Regions from separate parts of the Marinobacter sp. NSM genome, predicted to be linked through region 2. Evidence: predicted binding sites of a transcription regulator. Region 2 holds the regulator's gene; each other region holds the start of a gene.
What was found. The regulator FliA, encoded in region 2, starts transcription of late flagellar genes. The targets are predictions, from matches to a motif close to CTAAAGTTTNNNNNNNNNNNGCCGNTAA.
Positions count from the first base shown of each region.

Region 1: the regulator FliA is predicted to act here: its motif matches at 2,153-2,180, upstream of ACTZWX_RS16505 (methyl-accepting chemotaxis protein).
Region 3: the regulator FliA is predicted to act here: its motif matches at 3,083-3,110, upstream of ACTZWX_RS02695 (methyl-accepting chemotaxis protein).

Region 1 covers NZ_JBQTCK010000010.1:10,244-18,276, reverse strand. The annotation lists gene ACTZWX_RS16510 (MBL fold metallo-hydrolase) at 1-470, shown strand, start outside; gene ACTZWX_RS16505 (methyl-accepting chemotaxis protein) at 495-2,111, opposite strand; gene ACTZWX_RS16500 (hypothetical protein) at 2,379-3,041, shown strand; gene ACTZWX_RS16495 (L-threonylcarbamoyladenylate synthase) at 3,069-3,692, opposite strand; gene ACTZWX_RS16490 (BolA family protein) at 3,689-4,045, opposite strand; gene ACTZWX_RS16485 (DNA topoisomerase III) at 4,369-6,513, shown strand; gene ACTZWX_RS16480 (response regulator transcription factor) at 6,645-7,373, shown strand; gene ACTZWX_RS16475 (FecR domain-containing protein) at 7,366-8,033, shown strand, end outside.
Region 2 covers NZ_JBQTCK010000001.1:44,007-52,039, forward strand. The annotation lists gene flhA (flagellar biosynthesis protein FlhA) at 1-502, shown strand, start outside; gene flhF (flagellar biosynthesis protein FlhF) at 560-1,876, shown strand; gene ACTZWX_RS00220 (MinD/ParA family protein) at 1,946-2,758, shown strand; gene ACTZWX_RS00225 (RNA polymerase sigma factor FliA) at 2,791-3,534, shown strand; gene cheY (chemotaxis response regulator CheY) at 3,694-4,077, shown strand; gene ACTZWX_RS00235 (protein phosphatase CheZ) at 4,098-4,883, shown strand; gene ACTZWX_RS00240 (chemotaxis protein CheA) at 4,904-6,997, shown strand; gene ACTZWX_RS00245 (protein-glutamate methylesterase/protein-glutamine glutaminase) at 7,042-8,033, shown strand, end outside.
Region 3 covers NZ_JBQTCK010000001.1:559,978-568,010, reverse strand. The annotation lists gene ACTZWX_RS02705 (PaaI family thioesterase) at 1-4, opposite strand, end outside; gene ACTZWX_RS02700 (hypothetical protein) at 154-1,086, shown strand; gene ACTZWX_RS02695 (methyl-accepting chemotaxis protein) at 1,125-2,951, opposite strand; gene ACTZWX_RS02690 (bifunctional GNAT family N-acetyltransferase/carbon-nitrogen hydrolase family protein) at 3,173-4,693, shown strand; gene ACTZWX_RS02685 (hypothetical protein) at 4,853-5,251, shown strand; gene ACTZWX_RS02680 (helix-hairpin-helix domain-containing protein) at 5,296-5,961, shown strand; gene selD (selenide, water dikinase SelD) at 5,961-8,033, shown strand, end outside.

The DNA.
Region 1 (8,033 bases), on a different contig from region 2:
ACATCGACCACGCCGGCGGCACGGCAGAGCTGGCCAAGTCGGCCGGGTTGCCGATTGAGGGGCCCCATAAGGACGACAACTTCTGGATTCAGGGCCTGGCCATGCAGGCGCAAATGTTCGGGTTCCCGGCGCCAGAAGTGTTCACGCCTGATCGCTGGCTGGAAGACGGCGACACGGTAACGGTGGGTAATGAAACCCTGGAAGTACTGCATACCCCAGGCCACACCCCTGGCCATGTGGTGTTCTTCCATCGCGGCTCAAGACTGGCCCAGGTGGGTGACGTGCTGTTCAATGGCTCTATCGGCCGAACGGATTTCCCGAAAGGCGACTACAACACCCTGATTCATTCCATCCGGGAAAAGCTGTTCCCCCTGGGGGATGACGTGAACTTCATCTGCGGCCACGGCCCCATGTCCACCTTCGGCCAGGAACGAGCCACTAATCCGTTTGTATCCGATCACCGGGGCTGAGCGCCCCGGTGCCCGCGGCCGGAATCATTGTTGCGACAACCGGAACTGCTCGATGGTCTTACGCAGGGTTTCGGCCATGGCCAGGAGGTCACCGGCAATGCGGGCGGTTTCCTGGGCGTCGCTGGAGGTCTGCTCCGCCGAACGGCTGATTTCAATCACGTTGTGATTGATGGATTCCGACACATCGCTCTGTTCGTTGGCCGCGCTTTCCATTTCTTCATTCAGGCCAGTGATTTCGCGCACCGCCGCAGCGATAGTCTGCAATTCTGTTTCCACTTTCAGAATTGATTCCACCTGATGCTGCGCCAGTTCGGAGGCATGGCGCATGGTGCCCACGCAATCCACCACCTCTTTCCTCAGGCCGTCAATGGTGTGGCGAATCTCCTCTGTGGACGCCTGGGTACGCGACGCCAGTGCACGCACTTCATCAGCCACCACCGCAAATCCACGACCCTGTTCACCGGCACGGGCGGCTTCGATGGCGGCGTTCAGGGCCAGCAGGTTGGTTTGATCTGCAATCTCGGAAATCAACTCCAGCCGGGTTGCCATCTCGGTGGTGCGTTGGTCCAGTTGCTCGATTCGGTGAGCACCGTTCTGCACCTCGGTATTGAGGGTTTCGATACCTGTCACGGCGTTGTGGGCCAGCTGTTCACCGGTCTCCGCTGCCTTTGCTGTGTCTGCAGATTTGCGAGCAGTATTGACCGCGTTCTCCCGCACCTGCACCGCAGACGCCGCCATTTCCGTGGTGGCACTGGCCACCTGGTCCGTGTTGTCCCGTTGAGCGAGAACCTCGCGTTCCGTGGTTTCCGCCTTGCCGGCAATGGTCCGTGCCGCTGATTCAACCTGGGCAGCATTGTCCATGACCGTATTCATGCTTTCCCGAATCTTCGCCACCATTCGGTTAAAGGCCCTGGACAGTGAACCGATTTCATCGTTGCGTGTAACCTCCAGTTCAATGGAGAGGTCTGAGTTCCTGGAGATTTCATCCATCCGGTCATGGAGCCTGCGCAACCGGGAGAACACCAGCCGCCCCAGAACCAGCGCGGTCAGGAAGAAAATCACCACAAAAATGACCACCTGAACACCACCACCCACCAGCAACTGCTGCTGCAGGCGGGCGTCGCTTTGGGCCAGGGAATAATCCACCCGGATGGCACCGAGAATCTCGCCCTCCTTAGCCTGGTGGCAGCCAAGGCAATTCACCCCCTGATAGTCTGCCTGGGCAATAACCGGCTCAATCAGGGTATAAACCCGGCCCTGGTCATTTGCCGAGTAAAGCTCCACCCGCTCGCCACGCAGTGCCCGCATATCCTCAGGTTCGCGACGCCGCTCCTCCGCATTACCCGCGCCGTACATCGCGTTCAACTGATCACTGCGCACCACCCGGATGTCCAGAACATCTTCGGATGCCTTGGCCCTATCACGCAGTACATCCCGATTGTTGATGGTGCCTGTCACCATCATGGTGTTGAGCCCGTCAAAGTAGGATTTTGCCAGCCCGTCTACATATTTGTGGCTGAACTCCTCAAGATGCGCGCGCTGCGACTGGGCGCTGTAAACAACGGTGAACGCAAGAATGATGGAAAACGCCACGGCCAGGGCCGACAGCAGCAAAAAGCGGATCGGGTGTTGTTTTTTCATGGTACCCCGGCAGCGGAAGATCAACTGAACAACCACCTGTTATGACGGCAGTTTCGGGCATAACTTTATAGACATACGTCAATTTTTATATGACCCAGATCAGCCCGATGCCATCCCTATGACACTCGTTGCAAAGTTTTACATTTCCACGCAAGTACAGACTGCCAAACCTCAAGAACAACCTGGCCCAAAACCTGCTTGTTACTCACAAACACACCCCATAATCGAATTTCCGGCAGTTATTTACCGCCGAGGAGGAAATGCACCATGTCTTTGCTGACATCTCTGATACAAGCCAGCACACGCTTTCAGCAAGCCATGGACAGCCGCCAGGCACCCGCAGCCAAGCCCGATGGCGAGAAACCCGCTGCCACGAAGCAACCCGAAGCCGCCGGTAACCCGGGTGATGACCGCTTTACCCCGTCCGGGCAGTCAGAACTGGACCCCGGCAGCCTGAAAGCTCGCAAGCTCCCACTCGGCCAGTACAAACAGACCGTTGCGCAGGATCTCTCCTTTGTTCGTGAAACCCTCCAGCACAAACTTGCCGAGTACAACCTGCACCCGGCAACGGCCCTGAGCGTGGGAAAAGGCGAGAACGGCGATGCGGTAGTTGAGGGGAAGCTGCCAGAAGAGCTTCGCGAAAGAATTGAGATGGACCTGAACAACAACCGGGGCTTCCGGGAAGCCTTCAGTCGGCTGAGCGTCAGCGAACCGACACTACACTTTATGGATAACGCCCTGAAGCTCAATCAGGCCTACGGCGTGAACAACTCCCTGCTGGATTCACTGCTCAGCGACAACCAGCAGTTCAACGGATTACAGGATGTCATCCACCGTTACGACAGCCTGAAACGCAATGCCAACAGCGGCCAATTCGACTTCGGTAACAGCGCACAACGCTACGCCTTCAACCTGAACACCCGGGCCTGATACCCGGGTGGCATGGGTCTTTGACCGTTAAACCTGAAACGGAGCGGGATCACCTTTACCCACCCGCGTAACCTCCGGGGCATCCCCGAGGAAATTCACCACGGTAGTCGCTTCCATACCGCAGAACCCGCCATCAATGATCAAATCCAGCTCGTGTTCCAGAACATCCCGGATTTCATAGGGATCGGTCATCGGCTCCGTTTCATCGGGCAGAATCAGGGTACTGCTCATGATCGGCTCGCCCAACTCGCCCAGCAGCTCCCGCACAATCTCGTTATCCGGCACCCGCACGCCAATAGACCGACGCTTGGGATGCAACAACCGGCGCGGCACCTCACTGGTGGCTGGCAGAATGAACGTATACGGCCCCGGTGTGAACGTCTTCAGCAAACGGTACTGCGTGTTATCCACCTTGGCGTACACACCAATATCCGACAAATCCCGGCACACAAGCGTAAAGTTATGCTTGTCATCCAGCTTCCGGATACGCTTGATACGATCCGCTGCCTGCTTGTCACCCAGGTGACAACCCAGCGCATACCCGGAATCCGTGGGATACACAATCACCCCACCCTTGCGAAGAATATCAACCGCCTGGTTGATCAACCGCTTCTGCGGATTCTCAGGATGGATCTGGAAAAACTGACTCATGAATTCACTCCCTGTCCTAATTTCGCAGCCATGGCGTCATCGCCCTTCGACCCGCCCATACAACCAGGCGAATCCGGCGCCGCCTGACCACTGGCCGCCCACTCCTCCGGCGTATACAAATGCAACGCCAAAGCATGCACAGGCCCCGCCAGCTCTTCCGCCAACACTTTATAAATGGCCTGATGCCGCTTAACTTTCATCTGACCGGCAAAATCCGGCGACACCAACGTCACCTTGAAATGGGTTTCCGAATTCGGCGGCACGGAATGCATGTGGCTCTCGTTCTCCACAGCCAGCAGCTGCGCGGCAAACCCGTCTTTGAGCTTGGTTTCAATTGCGTTCTGAACTTTCATAAAAAATCTTCTGCTCCAACTTCTCAAATGACCACTCACACTATCGCGGCGGCTTGCAGGGCGCCCGAAAGCGCTCTCTACCGGGCGAATTGCACGGAGTCTCAAGCGGCTGTGGTGGAAGCTTTCCCAAAAGTGTGTGTTGCCAGGGATGGCAACACCAAGCCCCCATGGACGGGTTCACGGCGTCTTTTGGGAAAGCTTCCACCACAGCCGCCTCCCCCAACACAACCAGTCTACTACACAACAAACGATAAGCCCGAAGCCCTTGACACAAAAGCCCCAAACAGACACATTCCGATGCCACTTAGCGAACCACCAACACCATGCACCTGTACATCGCCGAAAAACCCAGCCTGGCCAGAGCCATCGCCGCCGCCCTCCCAGGCCCGCACCAGAAAGGCCAGGGCTGGATCCGTTGCGGAAACGGCCAGGAAGCCGCCACCGTCAGCTGGTGCATCGGCCATCTGCTGGAACCGGCCGAGCCCGCCCGCTACAACCCGGCATGGAAAAAGTGGCGCCAGGAAGACCTGCCCATGTTCCCCGAACAATGGCAGCTCACCCCCAAAGACAGCGTAAAACAGCAACTCAAGGTGCTCGAATCCCTGATTCGACAGGCCGACGTGATCACCCACGCTGGCGACCCGGACCGTGAAGGCCAGCTACTGGTGGATGAAGTACTGCGCTACGTTGGTACCACCGTTCCGGTAAAACGGGTACTGATTAACGACCTGACTCCCAGCGCCGTTGCGCGCTCCATTCAGGCACCCAGAGACAACAAGGAATTCCGCCGGCTATCCCATTCTGCCCTGGCCCGACAAAGGGCCGACTGGTTGTATGGGATCAACCTCACCCGGTTCTACACCCTGAGCTACCAGCAACAGGGTCAGGACGGCGTTTACTCGGTTGGCCGAGTACAAACACCGGTGCTCGGCCTGGTTGTGGAGCGGGATAACACCATCGAGAACTTCGAGCCCAAGCCCTGGTACCGAATTGAAGGTCAATTCCAAGCCTCCGAAGAGGACGCGGACCAACGCCCGTTTACCGCCCGCTGGCTGCCGGATGAAGCCTATGAAGACCATCTGGACGAAGAGAAACGCCTGCTCAGCAGGGACGTGGCCGAGCAAATTGCCCGTGACGTGAACGGTCGGCCTGGCACCATCGCAGAATCCCGCTTCAGAGACCGGCCCGAGCCACCGCCCCTGCCGCTGTCCCTGTCGGCACTGCAGATAGAAGCCGGGCGACTGTTCCGGATGGGTGCCAAAGACGTGCTGGACACCGCCCAGAATCTGTATGAACGGCACCAGTTGATCACCTACCCCCGGTCCGACAACCGTTACCTGCCCGAGGAACATTTTCATCAACGGGAGCAGGTGATTCGCGCTATTAGCCGGGTATCCGGCGAGCTGGAAGCGCTCACAGGGCAACTGGACAGCAACCGGCGCTCTGCGGCCTGGAACGACAAACAGGTGGACGCCCACCACGCGATCATTCCAACCGTCCGCCCTACCCCGAATGGCAAGCTGACGGCCGCCGAGGAAAAGATCTATAACCTGATCAGCCGCTACTATCTGATGCAGTTCGCCCAGGATGCAATTCACCGTGAGGGAAAACTGACGGTGCAGGTTCAGGAACACAGATTCCGGGCCACCGAGACGGCGATACTCACCCCCGGCTGGAAAGCCTTGGAGCTGAAACTTCGGGAGAACAACAACGAGCCGGAAAAACCACCGCTGCCAAGGCTGGGGAGTCGTGAGCCGGTCACCTGCAGCAACACCACGGTAACCGAACGCAATACTCAGCCACCCCAGCACTTTACCGATGCCACCTTGCTGTCGGCGATGACCAACATCGCTCGTTTCGTGGCGGCCCCGGAACTGCGTAAAACCCTGAGGGAGACCGATGGCCTGGGCACGGAAGCCACCCGCGCCGCCATTATCGACACACTGTTCCGGCGAGATTACCTGTACCGGGAAAAGCGATTCATCCGCGCCACCGACAAAGGCAAGGCGCTGATTGCGGCGCTGCCGGACACTATCCGTACCCCGGACCGTACAGCGGTCTGGGAAGCAACACTGGAGAGCATCCGCCGCGGCGAGGACGACCCCAGGGCATTTCTGGAGTCGCTAAAGCAGGAGATCCGCGAATTCATTCATCGGGCGCCCGATGCGACCGGAACTCCTGCCAGCGAAACGTCTGTGCATTGCCCAAAGTGCCGGGCGCCCATGATCGAGCGGGAAGGAAAATTCGGACGTTTTTTTGCCTGCACCCGCTACCCAAAATGTAAAGGCACGCGCCCTCTGGAAGACAGTGCACCAGCAGACGGAACTGGGCAGAAGCCCGTGCCCTGCCCCCATTGTTTTTCACCCCTGGTGAGGCGCCAAAGCAAAAAAGGCTGGTTCTGGGGCTGCAGTAATTTCCCGGCCTGCCGACAAACAGTGAATGACGCCAACGGCAAACCTGAACTGTAGTTACGGAATTCTACATATCACTACTGAACGCAGCCTCATTTTTTGGGATACTTGGCCTATATTTCAGGGGATTTCTACTCCGCTCTGTGCCAAGACCACGAAATCGGCAACACCATTGAGGGCCAAGCTTAATGCGCATTGCTCTGCTGGAAGACGAACATGAACAAGCGCAACACATTCAAGCCATTCTCTCCGAGAAAGGTCATCACTGTGACAGCTTCCCCACCGGCCAGGCCTTTCTCGGTGCCGTTCTGCACCGAAGTTATGACCTGATTATCCTGGACTGGCAAATTCCAGACATGACCGGTATCGACGTGCTGGAGAATGTGCGCGCCCAGCTGGACTGGCCCATTCCGGCCATTTTCCTGACCCAGCGGGACAGCGAGGCCGACATCGTCCGGGCGCTGGATGCCGGCGCCGACGACTACCTGTCTAAACCGGCCCGGGCGGCCGAGCTCACCGCCAGGATCAATGCCCTGGCCCGCCGCAGCAACCCTGACAGTGACAAAGAAGTGCTGGTTTACGGTCCGTTTGAAGTCAACACCCGGCAACGAGCCATCCTGCTGCACGGTGAACCGCTTACCCTGACCGACAAGGACTTCGACCTCACCCTGTTCCTGTTTCAGAACCAGGGCCGGCTCCTGACCCGCGAGATGCTGCTGGAACGCGTGTGGGGCCTTGCCCGGGATATCAACACCCGGACCGTTGATACCCACATGAGCCGATTACGCCGCCGGCTGGGTGTAAATCCGGAGAACGGATTCCGCATCAAGACCATTTACCAGCGCGGCTATCGCCTGGAAGCGATCAAAGCCACTGAAGCTGACGAGCCCCGGGAAGACAGTGCAACCAATGCTTGACCGAAAACGCCAAAGCGTCACAGGTTTGCTCCTGTTGATTGTAACCAGCCTGCTGCCCGGCGTGGCTGCCGCCGAGATATCGGTTGCCCGAGGCTCTTCTTCCGCCTCGCCCGCTCAGCAATCGGAAAGCGCCCAGGAATGGGTGTATACGCTCCGCTCCGGTGAGACACTCAGCGACATCGGCCAGTCCTTGCTGATAGACCGGGTAACCATTGGCCAGGTCCTGCAATACAATAACCTGCCCGGTAACGCCAGGCTGTCTGCCGGGGAACAAATTCGCATTCCTCTGGCCTGGTTGAAGCGCCAGCCCGAGCCCGCCAGGGTTAGCTCCGCCAGCGGTAATGTTATTCACGTATCGGGCACCACCGGCCAGAAAACGTCACTGACCGAAAATTCTGTCATCCGGGTGGGCGATGAAGTGATCTCCTCTGCCGGCACCGCGACTATCGTCCTGGCTGATGGCTCCGAACTGCGTATGGCGCCCAATTCCAGACTCATTTTCAACCGCCTCACCCAATACGGCAAAGCCGGAATGGCAGATACCCGTGTTCGCCTGCAACGGGGCGAGGTGCATATCCGAGTAAAGCCGGTGCTGGAAGATGGTACCCGGTTCGAAATCGAAACCCCATCAGCGGTCGCCGCTGTTCGAGGTACCGTGTT
Region 2 (8,033 bases):
CGTCCTGTTGCGGGTGCTTCAGAATCTGCTCCGGGAAGAAGTGCCGGTCAGGGATATGCGCTCCATTGCCGAAGCCATCGTTAACGTCCACCCCAGAAGCCAGGACCCGAAACTGTTGACCACCCTGGCTCGGCAGGCGTTGCGCCGAATGATCGTTCAAAGCATCTGTGGCAACGACACCGAGATACCGGTGATCACTCTGGATCCAGACCTGGAACAGTTGTTGCTTAAGTCAGTGCAACAGAGTCAACAATCCGGCGGACAGGACGATATTGGCCTGGTGCTTGAGCCCAATATGGTGGAAAAGCTACAGCGGTCCCTTCAGGACAGTGTTCAGCGCCAGGAAATGCTGGGCAAGCCGGCGATTCTTCTGGTTTCCGGGCCCTTGCGGCCGGTGCTGGCAAAGTTTGCCAGTTATGGGGTAGAGCGTTTGCATGTGCTCTCGTACCAGGAAATTCCGGATAACAAACAGATCACGATAGTCGCCTCTGTTGGCCAGTAAGGCCGGCAGGGCAAGGCGAACACCCGATTTGGGCACGCCGGGGGAGGATGAAGCGCTATGAAAGTACAACGGTTTTTTGCAAAGACCATGGCCGAAGCCCTGAAGCAGGTCAGTCATGAGATGGGACCGGATGCCGTTATTTTGTCCAATCGCCGGGTGGACGGAGGCGTCGAAATTGTGACGGCCCTGGACTATGACGAAAATATGGCACGCCAGCGCCTTGGCGAGAAAGCGGCACAGGCCACCAACGGCTCGCGCCTGGCGGAGCTGCAGGCAGACCAGCATCGTCGGCTGGAAGAAGAGTTGAACCGATCGCGCAGTCGCATTCGCGAAGTGCGGGAGAAGCGGGCGGGTGTCGGCGCGGAATGTGATCGTGCACTGGCTGACGATCGGCCGGCTGCCGACTGGTCAGGTGAGCTGGCTGGCGGGTCGACCTCGGTGGGCAATGCAGGTGGCCGGCCAGCGGCGGGCTACTCGGATGAGTTGGCGAGCATGAGAGCGGAAATCAACTCCCTGAGAGAGATGGTCAGCGGCCGTACCTCGGCACCCGAGAAGCCTGCAGTCGCGGCATCCAATGCAGTTCAGCAGAGGCTTGCCGAGCGGCTGCAGGAATTTGGTCTGGGCACGGAGCTGGCAACCTCTCTGTCCCGTCAGCATCGCGCCGGCAGGTTGGAAGACGGTTGGAAGCAATCCCTGAAGATGCTGGCCAACGGCGTACGTACCGCTCGGGAAGACTGGCTTGAGGCCGGCGGCGTCTATGCTCTGGTGGGGCCAACCGGGTCTGGGAAGACCACCACCATTGGCAAGCTGGCAGCCCAATATGTACTGGAGCATGGGCCGGATTCCCTGGCGTTGGTCACCACCGATCGCTACCGGGTGGCAGCCCATGAACAGCTGTTCGTGTTTGGCCGTATTCTCAATGTGCCTGTCCGGGTTGTGGACGAGAGTCATTCCTTGGATGATATTCTGGACGAACTGTCAGATCGGCACCTGGTTCTGATTGATACCGCCGGGCTGACCAGCTCGGATCGCGGTTATCAGGAACAGCTGGCGGAGTTGGCCCGGAGCGATCACAATATCCGTACCCATCTGGTCGTGTCTGCCACCAGCCAGCCGCGCATCATGAAATCGGTGTGGCATTGCTATAAGATGGCAAACCTTGCAGGCTGCGTCATGACCAAGATTGACGAAGCGCTGACACTGGGTGAGTCTTTGGGCTTTGTCATGGAAACCGGCCTGCCAGTAGCGTGGTATACCGATGGCCAGAAGATTCCCGAAGACCTGCACCGGGCAGAGGCCATTCCTCTGATGCGGTTGGGCGTAGAACGCCTGAAAATAATGCAGCACGGCCAGGCCGTTGCAGAAGGGGCTTGAGGCCCGGTGGTACAGCCGGTGCGCTGCCTTTGTGCCCACACAAGAACGCAGTAAGAGACTGATAACAGTATGAGCAGACCACATCCGGTTCAGGTGATTGCGGTTACCGGCGGCAAGGGCGGTGTCGGCAAGAGTAATGTGTCCGTCAACCTCGGTATCGCGCTGGCCCAGAAAGGCCGACGGGTGGTGTTGCTGGATGCAGACCTTGGCCTTGCCAATATCGATGTGCTGTTGGGCATTACCGCCAATCGCAATCTGCAGGATGTGCTCAGTGGCGAGTGCGACCTCAAGGACGTGCTGGTCAACGGCCCGGGTGGTATCAAGATTGTTCCCGCATCGTCCGGCACCCAGCGTATGACCCAGTTGAGCCCGATGGAACATGCGGGGCTGATCAACGCCTTCAGCGAGCTGGGTGACCAGATTGATGTGCTGATCGTTGACACAGCAGCCGGTATTTCCGAGTCCGTCGTCAGTTTCCTGCGGGCCTCACAGGAATTGCTGCTGGTTGTGTGCGATGAGCCTACCTCGATTACCGATGCCTATGCCCTGATCAAGCTGATGAATCGCGACTACGGTACCAACCGTTTCCGTATTCTGGCGAATCAGGTGCGAAATGAGCAGGAAGGCCGGCATCTGTATGAAAAACTGACCCGTGTCACCGAGCGTTTCCTTGATGTAGCGCTACAATATGTAGGTATCGTGCCTTACGACGAAGCCGTCAAAAAAGCCGTTCAGAGGCAGAGGGCCGTTCTGGATGCCTATCCACGGGCCAAGGCGTCGCTGGCGATCCGTGCCCTGGCAGAGAAAGTGGACAGCTGGCCGCTGCCATCCTCGCCAAGAGGGCATCTGGAGTTTTTCGTGGAGCGGCTCGTCGAAGTCTGATCTGAATCCAGTCCTATAAGAAAACCGGATACATGACATTGGCGAAAAACCTGGGAATCTACCATCAGGCTGGCGCAAAAGGCCCCTCTCAGCTGATTGAGGAGCATGCGCCGCTGGTCAAGAAAATCGCCCTACACTTGATGGCCCGTTTGCCGGCCTCGGTTCAGCTTGAAGATCTTATGCAGGCGGGCATGATCGGCCTGCTGGAAGCTGCGCAACGCTATTCCACCGGCAAGGGTGCCACCTTTGAAACTTACGCAGGTATTCGTATCCGCGGTGCCATGGTGGATGAGATCCGCAAGGGCGACTGGGTTCCCCGCTCCGTTCACCGAAATGCCCGCCGTATCGCGGCAGCCATCAAGACGGTTGAAGACCGCACCGGGCGCGAGGCCCAGGACGTTGATGTTGCCGAAGAGCTGGGCATTGGCTTGTCGGAATATCATGCCTCCCTGGCAGACGCCAACAGTGGCCGACTTTTTAGCCTTGATGAACTCAATGAATCCGGGGAGCTGCCGATAGAAGAAACAGAGGCCAGCGATAATCCCCTGGATGGTATTGCATCAAATGCATTCCAGAAAAGCCTGGCAGAGGCAATTGAAGAGCTTCCTGAGCGAGAAAAGCTGGTGTTGAGCCTCTACTACCAGGAAGAGCTCAACCTGAAGGAAATTGGCGCGGTGCTTGGCGTCAGCGAGAGCCGGGTCAGCCAGATTCATAGCCAGGCGGCCCTTCGTCTCAGGGGGCGGTTGTCCGATTGGCGGGAAGACGAGCCAGAATAAACCGGGCCGGCGCTGACCGCGCGGCGCGTAACTGTGTAGATTTTGGTAACCGGCGCTTTACAACGCGGCCAAACAACACACAATAAGCGGTTAAAGCAGCGGCCTGCTAGACTTTCAAAAGGCTTAATGAAATCCGGGTGTTACTGACTGGAGGTCCCATTGGACAAAAACATGAAAATTCTCATTGTGGATGACTTTTCCACAATGCGGCGAATCATCAAAAATCTGCTGCGCGATCTTGGCTTCACCAATACGGATGAAGCGGACGATGGCAACACTGCCTTGCCCATGCTGAGGAGCGGCAAGTACGACTTCCTGGTGACCGACTGGAACATGCCTGGCATGTCGGGTTTTGATCTGCTCAAGGCGGTGCGGGCAGACGAGAACCTGAAGAACCTTCCGGTGCTGATGGTAACTGCGGAGGCCAAGCGTGACCAGATTGTGGCGGCGGCCCAGGCCGGCGTTAACGGGTACGTCGTCAAACCGTTTACTGCTGCCGTTCTCAAGGAAAAGATTGAGAAGATCTTCGAGCGAATCCAGTAACCAGGGGTCGGATGGCTGTCATGACTGACAAGAACGAGAACCATCAGGGCCTTGACCCGGAAGTAACCGAAAAGCTCCAGCAGCAGAGTTCGGAGTTGGCCGAATGCATCAGTTCCGGTAACTACGCCCGGGCAATGTCGGTGATCAACGAGCTTAGTGAAGTTCGCGACCAGAGCCTCTATCGGGAAGTGGGGCGGTTGACCCGGAGCCTGCACGAGGCTATCCGGAATTTTCAGATAGACGCCCGCAGTGCCGAGCAGAAAGAAGCCTTGTCCAAGATGTCCGATGCCTCGGATCGGCTTGCCTACGTTGTCCAGATGACCAGCCAGGCGGCCAATCGCACCATGGACCTGGTCGAAGAAAGCATGCCGGTGGCGCATAACATGCGCGACGAAGCGACCGCCCTGCGAGACGAATGGCAGCGGTTGCGCCGTCGGGAAATGGAGCCGGCAGAATTCCGGGAACTGTACGGACGCATTGATCGCTTCTTTGCGGGCCTGGCCACCGATTCCGACACCCTGTATAGCAATCTGTCTGAAATCCTTCTGGCCCAGGACTTCCAGGATCTTACCGGGCAGGTTATCCAGAAAGTCACGGCCCTTGTGAAAGAAGTCGAAGAGAACCTGCTTGACCTGGTGGTGATGGCCAGCCACGTGGACCAGCTCACCGGCACCGTGCACCAGATTGAAGAAAAAGAAGAATCGGCCGAAAAAGGGGTAGGGCCTCAGATCAAGGCTGAGGAGCGTGATGATGTAGTTTCGGGGCAGGACGACGTTGATGACCTGTTATCCAGTCTCGGTTTCTGAACGATTATAGAGGGTGACGCATGGCGCTTGATGCTGACGAAGAGATCCTGCAGGACTTCCTGGTTGAGGCCGGCGAGATTCTCGAAAAGCTGTCCGAGCAGCTGGTAGATCTTGAGCAGCATCCGGATGACAGCAACCTGCTCAACGCCATCTTCCGTGGTTTCCACACGGTCAAGGGCGGTGCCGGGTTCCTGCAGCTCGAAGCGCTGGTCAACTGCTGTCACTCTGCGGAAAATGTGTTCGATATCCTTCGCAACCACAAGCGCAAGGTTACCTCCGAATTGATGGACGTGGTGCTGGAAGCCCTGGACCACGTCAACGCCATGTTTGATCAGGTTCGTAACCGTGAAGAGCCGACGCCGGCTCCGGACGAATTGATCGCCGCGCTGGATGAACTTGCCAAGCCGGAAAGCGACACGGCAGCGCCAGCAACGCCAACCCCAGAACCCGAACCTGCCGTGGGTGGGGGCAATGATTCCGGTGATATTACCGACGAAGAATTCGAGCAACTGTTGGATGCTCTGGCCGATGAAAAAGGTGCGGATCAACAGCCGGCGGCCGCACCGGAAAATACCTCTGACAATGACGCCGGATCAGACGGCGACGAGATCACCGACGACGAGTTTGAAGCCCTGCTGGACCAGTTGCATGGCAAAGGCCAGTTTGCCGGCCCCCCGGTTGTTGATAACGACACCCCGCCGGAGCGGGAACCAGAAGAACCGGCAAAATCATCCACTGGTGATGATCTGATCACCGATGACGAGTTTGAAAACCTGCTGGATGAGCTGCACGGCAAAGGCAAGAGCCCTGGTGCAGCCCCCGTAGCGGAGACCAAACCTGAGCCTGCGGCCAAGCCTGAGCCAAAGAAGCCGGAACCAAAACAACCGGAACCCGCCAAGCAGGAAGCCAAACCGGCAGCCCCCGCCGCCCCGGCAAGAGATGCGGCGCCCGCAGCCGAGACCACCGTGCGGGTGGATACCAAGCGCCTTGACGACATCATGAATATGGTGGGTGAGTTGGTGCTGGTCCGTAATCGCCTGCAGCGTCTGGGCTCCGAGAGCGAAGATGAACATATGCACAAGGCGGTCGCCAACCTCGACGTGGTGACCACCGATTTGCAGGCGGCGGTCATGCAGACCCGCATGCAACCGATCAAAAAGGTATTCGGGCGCTTCCCACGGGTGGTACGAGACCTGGCCCGAGGGCTGAAGAAAGAAATCAACCTGGTGATGCACGGGGAAGAAACCGACCTGGACAAGAACCTGGTCGAAGCGCTGTCCGACCCGCTGGTTCACCTGGTAAGAAACTCCGTTGATCATGGCATTGAAATGCCAGAGGTGCGGGAAAAGGCCGGAAAGCCCCGTGCAGGCACTGTTACTCTGTCAGCGGAACAGGAGGGGGATCATATCCTGCTTTCCATCTCTGACGACGGTGCGGGTATGAACCCTGATGTTCTGCGCCGAAAAGCGGTGGAGAAGGGACTGTACGACCAGGATGCCGCAGATCGACTGACCGATAATGAGTGTTTTAACCTGATTTTTGCCGCCGGTTTCTCGACCAAGGAACAGATATCCGATGTGTCTGGCCGGGGCGTTGGTATGGACGTGGTGAAGACCAAGATCGGCCAACTTAACGGCCAGATCGACATCGTGTCTGAACAGGGCAAGGGCACCAGCATTATTATCAAGGTGCCGCTCACCCTGGCTATCATGCCTACGCTGATGATCATGCTAGGCGATCAGTCCTTCGCTTTGCCCCTGGTGAACGTGGTTGAAATTTTCCATCTGGATTTGTCGAAAACGAACATCGTCGATGGCCGGGAGTGCATCGTGGTTCGTGACAAGGTATTCCCGCTGTTCCATATCAAGCGCTGGCTGGTACATGGCGCAGCTGGGCAGAAAGAGCCGGAAAACGCCCATGTGGTGATTGTGGCCATGGGTACAAAGCAGGTCGGGTTCGTGGTGGACCAGCTGATCGGCCAGGAAGAGGTGGTGATCAAGCCCCTGGGGCGGGCGTTACAGGGTACGCCCGGTATGGCCGGGGCCACCATCACCGGTGACGGCCGCATTGCCCTGATTATTGACGTACCCAGCCTTCTTCAGCATTACGGTTAGCGGTGCCAGGGCAGACAACATGCAGGATTGTTTAGGAGAAATGGATGACAGTTTCTGTCCTGGTCGTTGATGATTCAGGGTTCTTTCGCAAACGGCTGACGGAAATCCTCACGGCCTCGGGGCAGATCGAGGTTGTTGGTGCGGCAACCAATGGCCGTGAAGGGGTGGAGCTGGCCGAAAAGCTGCGCCCTGATGTGATTACCATGGACTACGAAATGCCCGTGATGGATGGCATTTCGGCGGTTCGTGAAATCATGAAAAAGCACCCGACCCCGGTGTTGATGTTCTCCTCTCTGACGTATGAGGGCGCGCGGGTTACTCTGGATGCCCTTGAAGCCGGGGCAGTGGACTTCCTGCCCAAGAACTTCGAGGAAATTGCCCGGGATACCAGCCAACTTCAGAAAATCCTCATCGATCGGATTCTTGACGTGGCCGGCAGCAAGCCCAGCGGTCGTTCTGCGGCTCCGGTTGCGCGCCCGGCAGCGCCGCGTTCCGGGGGGGCGCGCCCGGCTGCCCCGCAGCCTCCAGAGCGGCCCGCCAGACCGGTAACCCGCGACCGCTCAGCCCCGGTCCAGCCAGAGCCGACCCGCCAGCCGGAAGCGCCAAGACGGCCCTCCCGGAAAGCCGCACCAAGACATTACAGCGTGGTTGCAATTGGCACTTCCACAGGAGGACCGGTGGCGCTGCAGAAGGTCTTGACCGCGCTGCCGGCGTCGTTCCCGGCTCCCATTGTGCTGGTGCAGCACATGCCTGCCAGCTTTACCCCGGCTTTTGCCGAGCGCCTGAACAAACTTTGCCGTATTCAGGTCAAGCAGGCAGAGGATGGCGATATCCTGAAGCCTGGTCATGCCCTGTTGGCGCCCGGCGGCAAGCAAATGATGATCGAAAATCGTGGCGGTCAGGCGAGAGTCAGGATCCTGCCGGGTGACGAACGGCTGAACTACAAACCCTGTGTGGATGTCACTTTCGGTTCTCTTGCCCGCAGCTTCCCGGGAAAAACCCTGGGCGTCATCCTGACGGGAATGGGAGCAGACGG
Region 3 (8,033 bases), 520 kb from region 2:
CCATATTCGGGGCTCCAGAGAATGGGTTTTCGGGATCATTGCAGCCGAACGCGCGTGCTTCAAGAATCTTTTACAGTATTTTTGAAAGTTGTCCGGTTTAAGTAACCGATTCTGTTCTACAGTTAGAGGGCGCGCCACTTAAGGAACAAGGCATTGGTTGCAGGAAATCGTTTTATTCATTGTTATCTACCGGGGTTTCTTCTGGCCCTGTGTCTGTCCTTGCCCGCTCCAGCCGTTTCAGCCGAACCGGATGACCAGCGCACCTTCATTCTCTGGTACCGGAATTACGATAACCCGGCCATCCGGTCACTGGTGGAACTGGCACTGGCCAAAACCACGGAATACGGCGACTTCAAGGTCGTTCGCAGTGAGGAGCTGAGCCAGGGCCGGGTACTTCGAGAGTTGGCCAACAATAATAACCGGCTGGTGGATATTGCCAATGTTGCGACCACCGCTGAACGGGAGGAATTTCTCAATCCAATTCCCTTGCCGGTAGATGGCGGCTTGCTGGGCTTTCGGGTGTGCTTGGTATTGCCTAAGCATCTGCCCCAGTTCGAGGGCATCCAGAATATTGACGATTTGACGTCAAGGAACATCCGGATTGGCCAGGGCTCCCACTGGCCAGACACACCCATTCTGGAGGCCAACGGCTTACATGTGGTTACGCACACCCGCTATGAAATCCTGTTTGGTATGCTGCGCAACGAACGTTTTGAATGCTTTGCCCGTGGCGTTGGTGAAGTATTGTTTGACCTTGAACACAATCGGGCAGACGACCTGATCATCGAACCCAACATTTTGTTCGCCTACCACATGCCATCCTATCTTTTTGTCGCTCCAAACGACCAGGAAGCCGCCCATCGGTTACAGCTGGGAATAGAGCGAGCCATTAAAGATGGCAGTTTTGCCGTTTATTTGAAGCGCTGGTTCGGTCGCGCAGTGACAGAGCTCGGGCTTGAGAAGCGCAAAGTGATTACCCTGGAGAACCCTTACCTCAGCGAGGAATCCATGTATGTGGGGCGGCACACTTTGGAAAACCTGCGCCGCCGGCTCGATTATCTGAGCCAGATTGCCTCACCTGATTGAAACGTTGTAACCCGCTGGCCGTCCATGGCCAGCCTTTTCTATACGCGGAAGCGGGTTACTTTTTCATTCAATGTTCTGCCGATGGTTTCAATGTGCCCGCTGTACACATCGTTTTCACTGGCGGCTTTGGCTGCCTCCTGGCCCTGGTCCGCAATCCGGGTAATGGAGGCATTCAGCTCTTCGGTAACCGAGGTTTGTTCCTCTGAAGCCGTGGCAATCTGAGACGTCATCTGGCTGATGGCCGTGATGGCCTCGGCAATCCGGTTAAGGGATTCCATGGCGTCCTGGGCTTTTTCCATACTGACATTAGACACCGCCGTTGACGCCTTCATCACTTCCACCGCATCGCCGGCGCCTTTCTGCAGACGCTCGATCATGTTATTGATTTCCTCCGTGGAAGACTGGGTTCTCTGGGCCAGGTTGCGTACTTCGTCTGCCACCACCGCAAAGCCACGACCCGCTTCCCCTGCCCTTGCGGCCTCAATGGCGGCGTTCAGTGCCAGCAGGTTGGTCTGTTCTGCTATACCCTGAATAACCTCCAGCACCGTGGTGATGGAAGACACATCCTTACCCAGGGTGTCGATGACTTCAGCCGCTGCGTTAACCTCATTGGAAAGCTTCTGCACCGCATCCCGGGACGCAGTCACCGTCAGCAACGACTCGCGGCTCTCCTGATCGGCATTCTCAGCCGCTTCCGCCGTTTGCTGTGCGTTCTGGGCGATTTCCCCGGCAGCAGCAGACATTTCGTTGATGGCCGTGGCAATCATGTCAATCTCGCTCTGCTGGCTTTCAACGCTCGAACGGCTGGTACTGGAGGTGTTGCGCAAGGCAGTCACATTCTCATCCAGGTCATCACTACCCTCTTTGACTTCCCGGACAACCTGCTGAATGTTCTCCACAAACCGGTTAAAGCTTTGGGCCAGTTCGCCAAACTCGTCCGAAGCGGAATCGTCCAGTCGGCGGGTAAGATCAGCGTCACCCGAAGCAATGCTGGACATCGCGCTGTTCAGGCGGCGCACCGGCACCATCAGCAGTCGTATTCCGAAATACAGCGCCACCAGGGCCACAATCAAACCCACAGCGGCAATGACCAGGCCGCCTACCCGAGCCTCAACAATCGGAGCGTTGATCAGGTCCTCGTTAACAAACGTCACCAGGTACCACTCCACAGCCCGGGCATCGGCTATCGGATGGAAGCTGACACTCCAGCGGGCGCCGTCCATATCAAACTGATGTTGACTGCCATCAAGCGCGGGCCGCTGGCCGATAATGTCCGAAATGTTGTTTCCGACCACCTCTGAGTCCGGGTAGAAGAGCACAGTGCCTTTCTCGTTTACCAGTGCGGCGAACCCGGTATCGGCCAGTGTGATCGTCGACAACATGCGGTCAATTGTGCCAAGCCCGATATCCATGCCCGCAGCTCCCTTGTATAAACCGGACTTGATCGGGGCCATGGCGGAGATAATGGTCGCGCCAGTGCTGGCATCCTGGTAGGGCTCAGTGAATGATGAACGCCCTAACCGCTGGGCTCCCTGGTACCAGGGGCGGGTGCGGGGGTCGTAGTCAGGTGGCAGTGTCGCTTCCACCTCCGGACTCCGCATTAGCATCCGCCCGTCCTCGGTGCCGGCATAGACATCCATAATATTGCCGCCGCGCGTCATTGCTTCCATCAGGGTACGGGCCATATTGTCGGTGCGGATGCCCTCAAGGGCGCTGGCCGTCGCCTCAGCCATATCCAGGCGAGTGTTGAGCCAATCGGAAATACTGGACGTACTCTGCTCTACCGCGTCGGCCATCAGCGCATCGACATATCGATCCGTCGTCGATCTGAGCCTGATATCCGTCGCCACTGTCAACGCAGCCATCAACATGATGATGAGAGCACCTACGGCAACGAGAAGTTTTTGAGAAAATGAGAATTGCAAGGGGAGTCCCTCCGATAAGACTGAGGTTTTTTCGATCAGCTTCTCATCAATTATAGATGTGAATTAATTGACTAACGGCAATTTGAGCGAAGTCTTTAGAACTCTTTGTTAGAATGGAATGACAGGCAACCAAGGCTGCCAAACCAAAGGAGATACACCCGATGGCCCATGAAGAGCTCCACCTGAATCTGCGAAACCTGACGCTTGAAGACTACAGCCAGCTCCAGGAGCTGATGGATGAGGTTTACGACGATATCGGTGGCGCATGGCCAAAGGAAACCATCAAGGCGTTGGTTGAGCAGTTCCCGGACGGTCAGATCTGTATTGAAGACAACGGCCACCTGGTGGCCGTAGCGTTGACCGTATGCGTTAAGTACGAGCGCTTCAGCAACCCCCACGCCTATGACGACCTGATACTCCGTAACGAGAAAATCTGGCATAACGCCAATGGCGATTCACTCTATGGCCTGGATGTATTTATTCATCCCGAGTACCGGGGCTACCGCCTGGGCAGGCGGCTCTATGAAGCCCGCAAGGAACTTTGCCGTTCCATGAACCTGCGGGCTATTCTCGCCGGCGGGCGTATCCCCAATTACTTCAAGTATTCTGAACAGTACACGCCGGAAGAGTACATCCATCGTGTCGACCGCAAAGAGATCTACGATCCGATTCTCACCTTTCAGCTGTCCAACGATTTTCAGGTAACCCGTTTGATGCACAAGTATCTTCCGGAAGATGAAAAGTCCCTGGGTTATGCCACCCTGCTGGAATGGCGGAACATCCTGTACACCCCGCCCTCCTCGGTCCTGAACGTAAAGAAAACCCAGGTTCGCCTGGGCGCCGTGCAATGGCAGATGCGGGAATTCACCTCAGTGGAGGAGGTACTGAAGCAGGTTGAGTACTTCGTAGATGCGTTGTCTGATTACAAGAGTGACTTTGCCCTCTTCCCGGAATTCTTCAACGCCCCACTGATGGGCCTGACCGACCAGATGGACCAGACCCGCGCCATCCGTTTTCTAGCCGGGTTTACCGAGCAGTTCCGCAATGAGATGTCGGAAATGGCGGTCAGTTACAACATCAACATCATCACCGGCTCCATGCCCCTGATCGAGAACGATCGGGTCTATAACGTATCCTACCTGTGTCACCGGGATGGCCGCGTGGACGAGCAACGTAAGATCCACATCACGCCCCATGAACGCCGCGACTGGGTGATTGAAGGCGGCGACAAGTTCCAGGTATTCGATACAGATGCTGGCCGGGTTGCCATTATGATCTGCTACGACATCGAGTTCCCAGAGCTCGGGCGCGTAGCCGCCAGCCAGGATGTGGACATCATCTGTGTACCCTTCTGGACCGACACCAAAAACGGCTACTTGCGGGTTCGCCATTGTGCCCAGGCCCGCGCCATCGAAAACGAGTGTTATGTGGTGATCACTGGCAGTGTCGGCAACCTGCCCAAGGTAGAGAACCTGGACGTCCAATACGCACAATCCTCCGTATTTTCACCGTCTGACTTCGCATTCCCGCACGATGCCGTGATGGCGGAGACCACACCAAACACTGAAATGATCATGTTCTCGGATATGGACCTGGAGAAACTCAAATTGGTACGTAACGAAGGCTCAGTCACCAATCTGAAAGATCGTCGTGTTGATCTGTACGAATTGAAAACCAGATAACGACTGCATCTGGCCCCCTTTGCGGGGGGCGGATGTTGAACTATTCCATGAAAGGGTTACGGTAGACAGCTGATGGCATTGCCAAAATTAAATAGCCCGTCTATTGTTTAATTTATGCTCAAATAATCTGGCTGATCTCAGAGGCAGAGAAAGCATTTCATGAACGAAGAACTACCGGATCTTGTTGCCCGTTTCCGCGTACGCCACGGCCTGTTTCGCAAGGAAACCGTGGAAGTTCGCCTTTATGAGCTCGACAGCTACGGTTGTGTGATGAAAACCGACAAGCTGTTCAAGCCCGGTGATACCATTACACTCGACCTTATTATGGATATGCCGTTTGAAGAAATCCGCGCCGAGGGTGTTACCGGACTGGTTACCGAAAAGAGAAAGCACTGTAGCAACTTCTTCTACTCGATTGATTTTTTTCAACTTGAATCCGGAGATAACTCCCCTCTTTCGGAAAAGCTACGCCGAATTCGTGAAGTGCTTCTGAAGAAGCAGAGCCTCAAGTCCAGAAGAAGCTCGAATACGACAAACGGAATGAGGCAATTGGCCTGATACACCGTTCCACCGTTCTTTCCCCCTCTGTAAGGAGACGTCCTATGGCAAAGAAAGCCAAACCCAGTGTTGATAAGATTGTCAAAAAAGTGAACAAAGAGTTCGAGAAAACCACGGCTCAGATTGAAACACTCATCAATGATGCCCTGAAACAGTTCGACCACCTGCAGCATCAGGTTCAGGATCCGGTTCGTAAACTGCTCAAGGAAATGGACGAACTCCGTGAGCGTGAGGTAAAGCGCTTCAATGAAGAGTTCGAGCGCCGGATGAACGAATTCCACGAACTGCAGAGCTCATTGCTGGACAAGCTGGGTATTGCAGCCAAGGAATCTGGCAAAGACGTCAAGAAAGCCGCAGACACCACCGCCAAAAAGGCCACTACTGCCGCGAAAAAGGCAACAAGTGCAAAGCCTGCGGCCAAGAAGCCAGCTGTGAAAAAGCCGGCTGCCAGCAAGGCCAAACCTGCTGCCGCCAAAAAGCCTGCAGCAAAGAAGCCGGTAGCAGCCAAAACCGCCAAGCCGGCGGACAAATCTGACCTGACCCGCATCAAGGGTATTGGCCCGGCAACGGCAAAGAAAATGAAAGATGCCGGCATTACATCCATCGACCAGATCGCCAACCCGAGCGATGCCGATAAACAGAAACTGGAAGCCTTCAAGAGCATCAAAGGGTTCAGTGAGCTGTCTGCTGAGGCCAAGAAAGTCATCTGATGCAAACACCCGATCAACCTGTATTACGGGACATCGTCCTGGTAGGTGGCGGGCACAGCCACGTCGGGGTCCTCAAGCGATTCGCCATGAATCCGGTTCCCGGCGTTCGGCTTACTCTCATATGCCGTGATACCCACACCCCCTACTCCGGCATGCTTCCCGGTTATGTGGCGGGGCATTACAGCTATGACGATGTGCATATTGATCTGAGCCGACTGGCAGAATACGCCGGTGCCCGGTTCTACCGTGCGGAAGTGTCTGGCATTGACCGTGCGGCAAAACGGGTGATCTGCAAAGGCCGCCCGAATGTTCCCTACGATATCCTTTCGATCAACATCGGTTCCTCTCCCCGGGTTTCCGAGGTAAACGGTGCGGCGGAACATGCGGTACCGGTGAAACCCATCACCGGGTTCAACAACCGATGGTTATCGCTGCTGTCCCGCATCGAGAACCACGATGGACCCATGACCATCGCCGTGGTGGGTGCCGGTGCCGGCGGCGTGGAACTCACTCTGGCCATGCAGTTCCGCTTACGCAATGAACTGGCTAATCAGGGCAAAGACCCGAACCAGCTGCACTTTCATCTGTTCGATGCTGCAAACGAGATTCTGCCCACCCATAATGCCAAGGTTCGCGCGGTTTTCCGGGACAAACTGGTTCGCCAAGGCGTAAAGCTGCATCTGGGCGGTGCTGTTTCCCGGGTGGACGCAGGGCTGCTGGCCACCGAATCCGGCCAGACACTGCAAACCGACGAAGTGCTATGGGTTACCCGCGCCGGTGGCCCGTCCTGGCTGGAATCTACTGGCCTGGAGCTGGATGATGGCCTGTTTATCCGGGCCCGGGACACCCTGCAGACCGAGAACGACGACCACATTTTTGTGGCCGGCGACATCGCCAACGTGGTGAACCACCCCCGTGAAAAAGCCGGAGTGTTTGCCGTGCGCCAGGGGCGGCCTTTGGCGGATAACCTCAAGCGGATGGCCTTGGGCAAACCACCCAGACCGTTCAATCCCCAGAAAACCTGGCTGGCGTTGATCAGCACCGGTGACCAGTTCGCCGTCGCTTCCAAAGGCAATTACGGGTTTTCGGGCGCCTGGGTTTGGCGCTGGAAAGACTGGATTGACCGCCGGTTCATGAAGGAATTCACTGACCTGCCGGCCATGGAAGACAGCGCAAGATTACCAGACACCTCGGCCGCCCAGAATCCCGAAGAAGCCTCCCAGGCCATATCAGCCGTTGCCATGCGTTGCGGCGGTTGTGGCGCCAAGGTTGGTAGCACAGTGCTGTCCAGGGCGCTGGGCGAGCTGCGCCCGATTGAGCGCGACGACATCCTCATTGGCCTGCACGCTCCGGATGATGCTGCGGTGGTGAACGTGCCACCGGGTAAGGCCGTGGTACACACCGTGGACTTCTTCCGGGCGTTCATTGATGACCCTTACATCTTCGGAAAGGTAGCCGCCAATCACAGCTTGGGTGATGTATTTGCCATGGGCGCGGAAGCCCAGAGCGCTACGGCGGTGGCGACTGTCCCTTTTGGTATCGAGTCAAAAGTGGAAGATACCGTGTTCCAGATGATGTCGGGTGCGGTGGAAGTCCTGAATGAGGCTGGTTGTGCATTGGTCGGCGGCCATACCGGCGAAGGTAAGGAGCTTGCGCTCGGGTTCGCCGTCAATGGCTTGATCGATCCGGACAAAGTCATGAGCAAGGGCGGCCTTCGAGCCGGTGATGTATTGCTGCTGACCAAACCCATTGGTACCGGAACCCTGTTCGCGGCCCATGCCCGCCTGACGGCCAAGGGCCGCTGGATTGATGCCGCGCTGGCCTCCATGGTGCAGTCCAATAAAGCCGCTGCTGAGTGCTTGCTGCGCCACGGGGCCCGGGCCTGCACCGATGTCACCGGTTTTGGCCTGCTGGGGCACCTGGTGGAAATGACCAAGCCTTCCGGTGTCGATGCCGAGCTGGACCTGACCGCTATCCCCATTCTGCCTGGTGCGGAAGAAACCGTGGCGGCCGGGATTTTGAGCTCTTTGCAGCCGGCGAACGTAAGGCTGCGCCGGGGTATCCGGGACCAG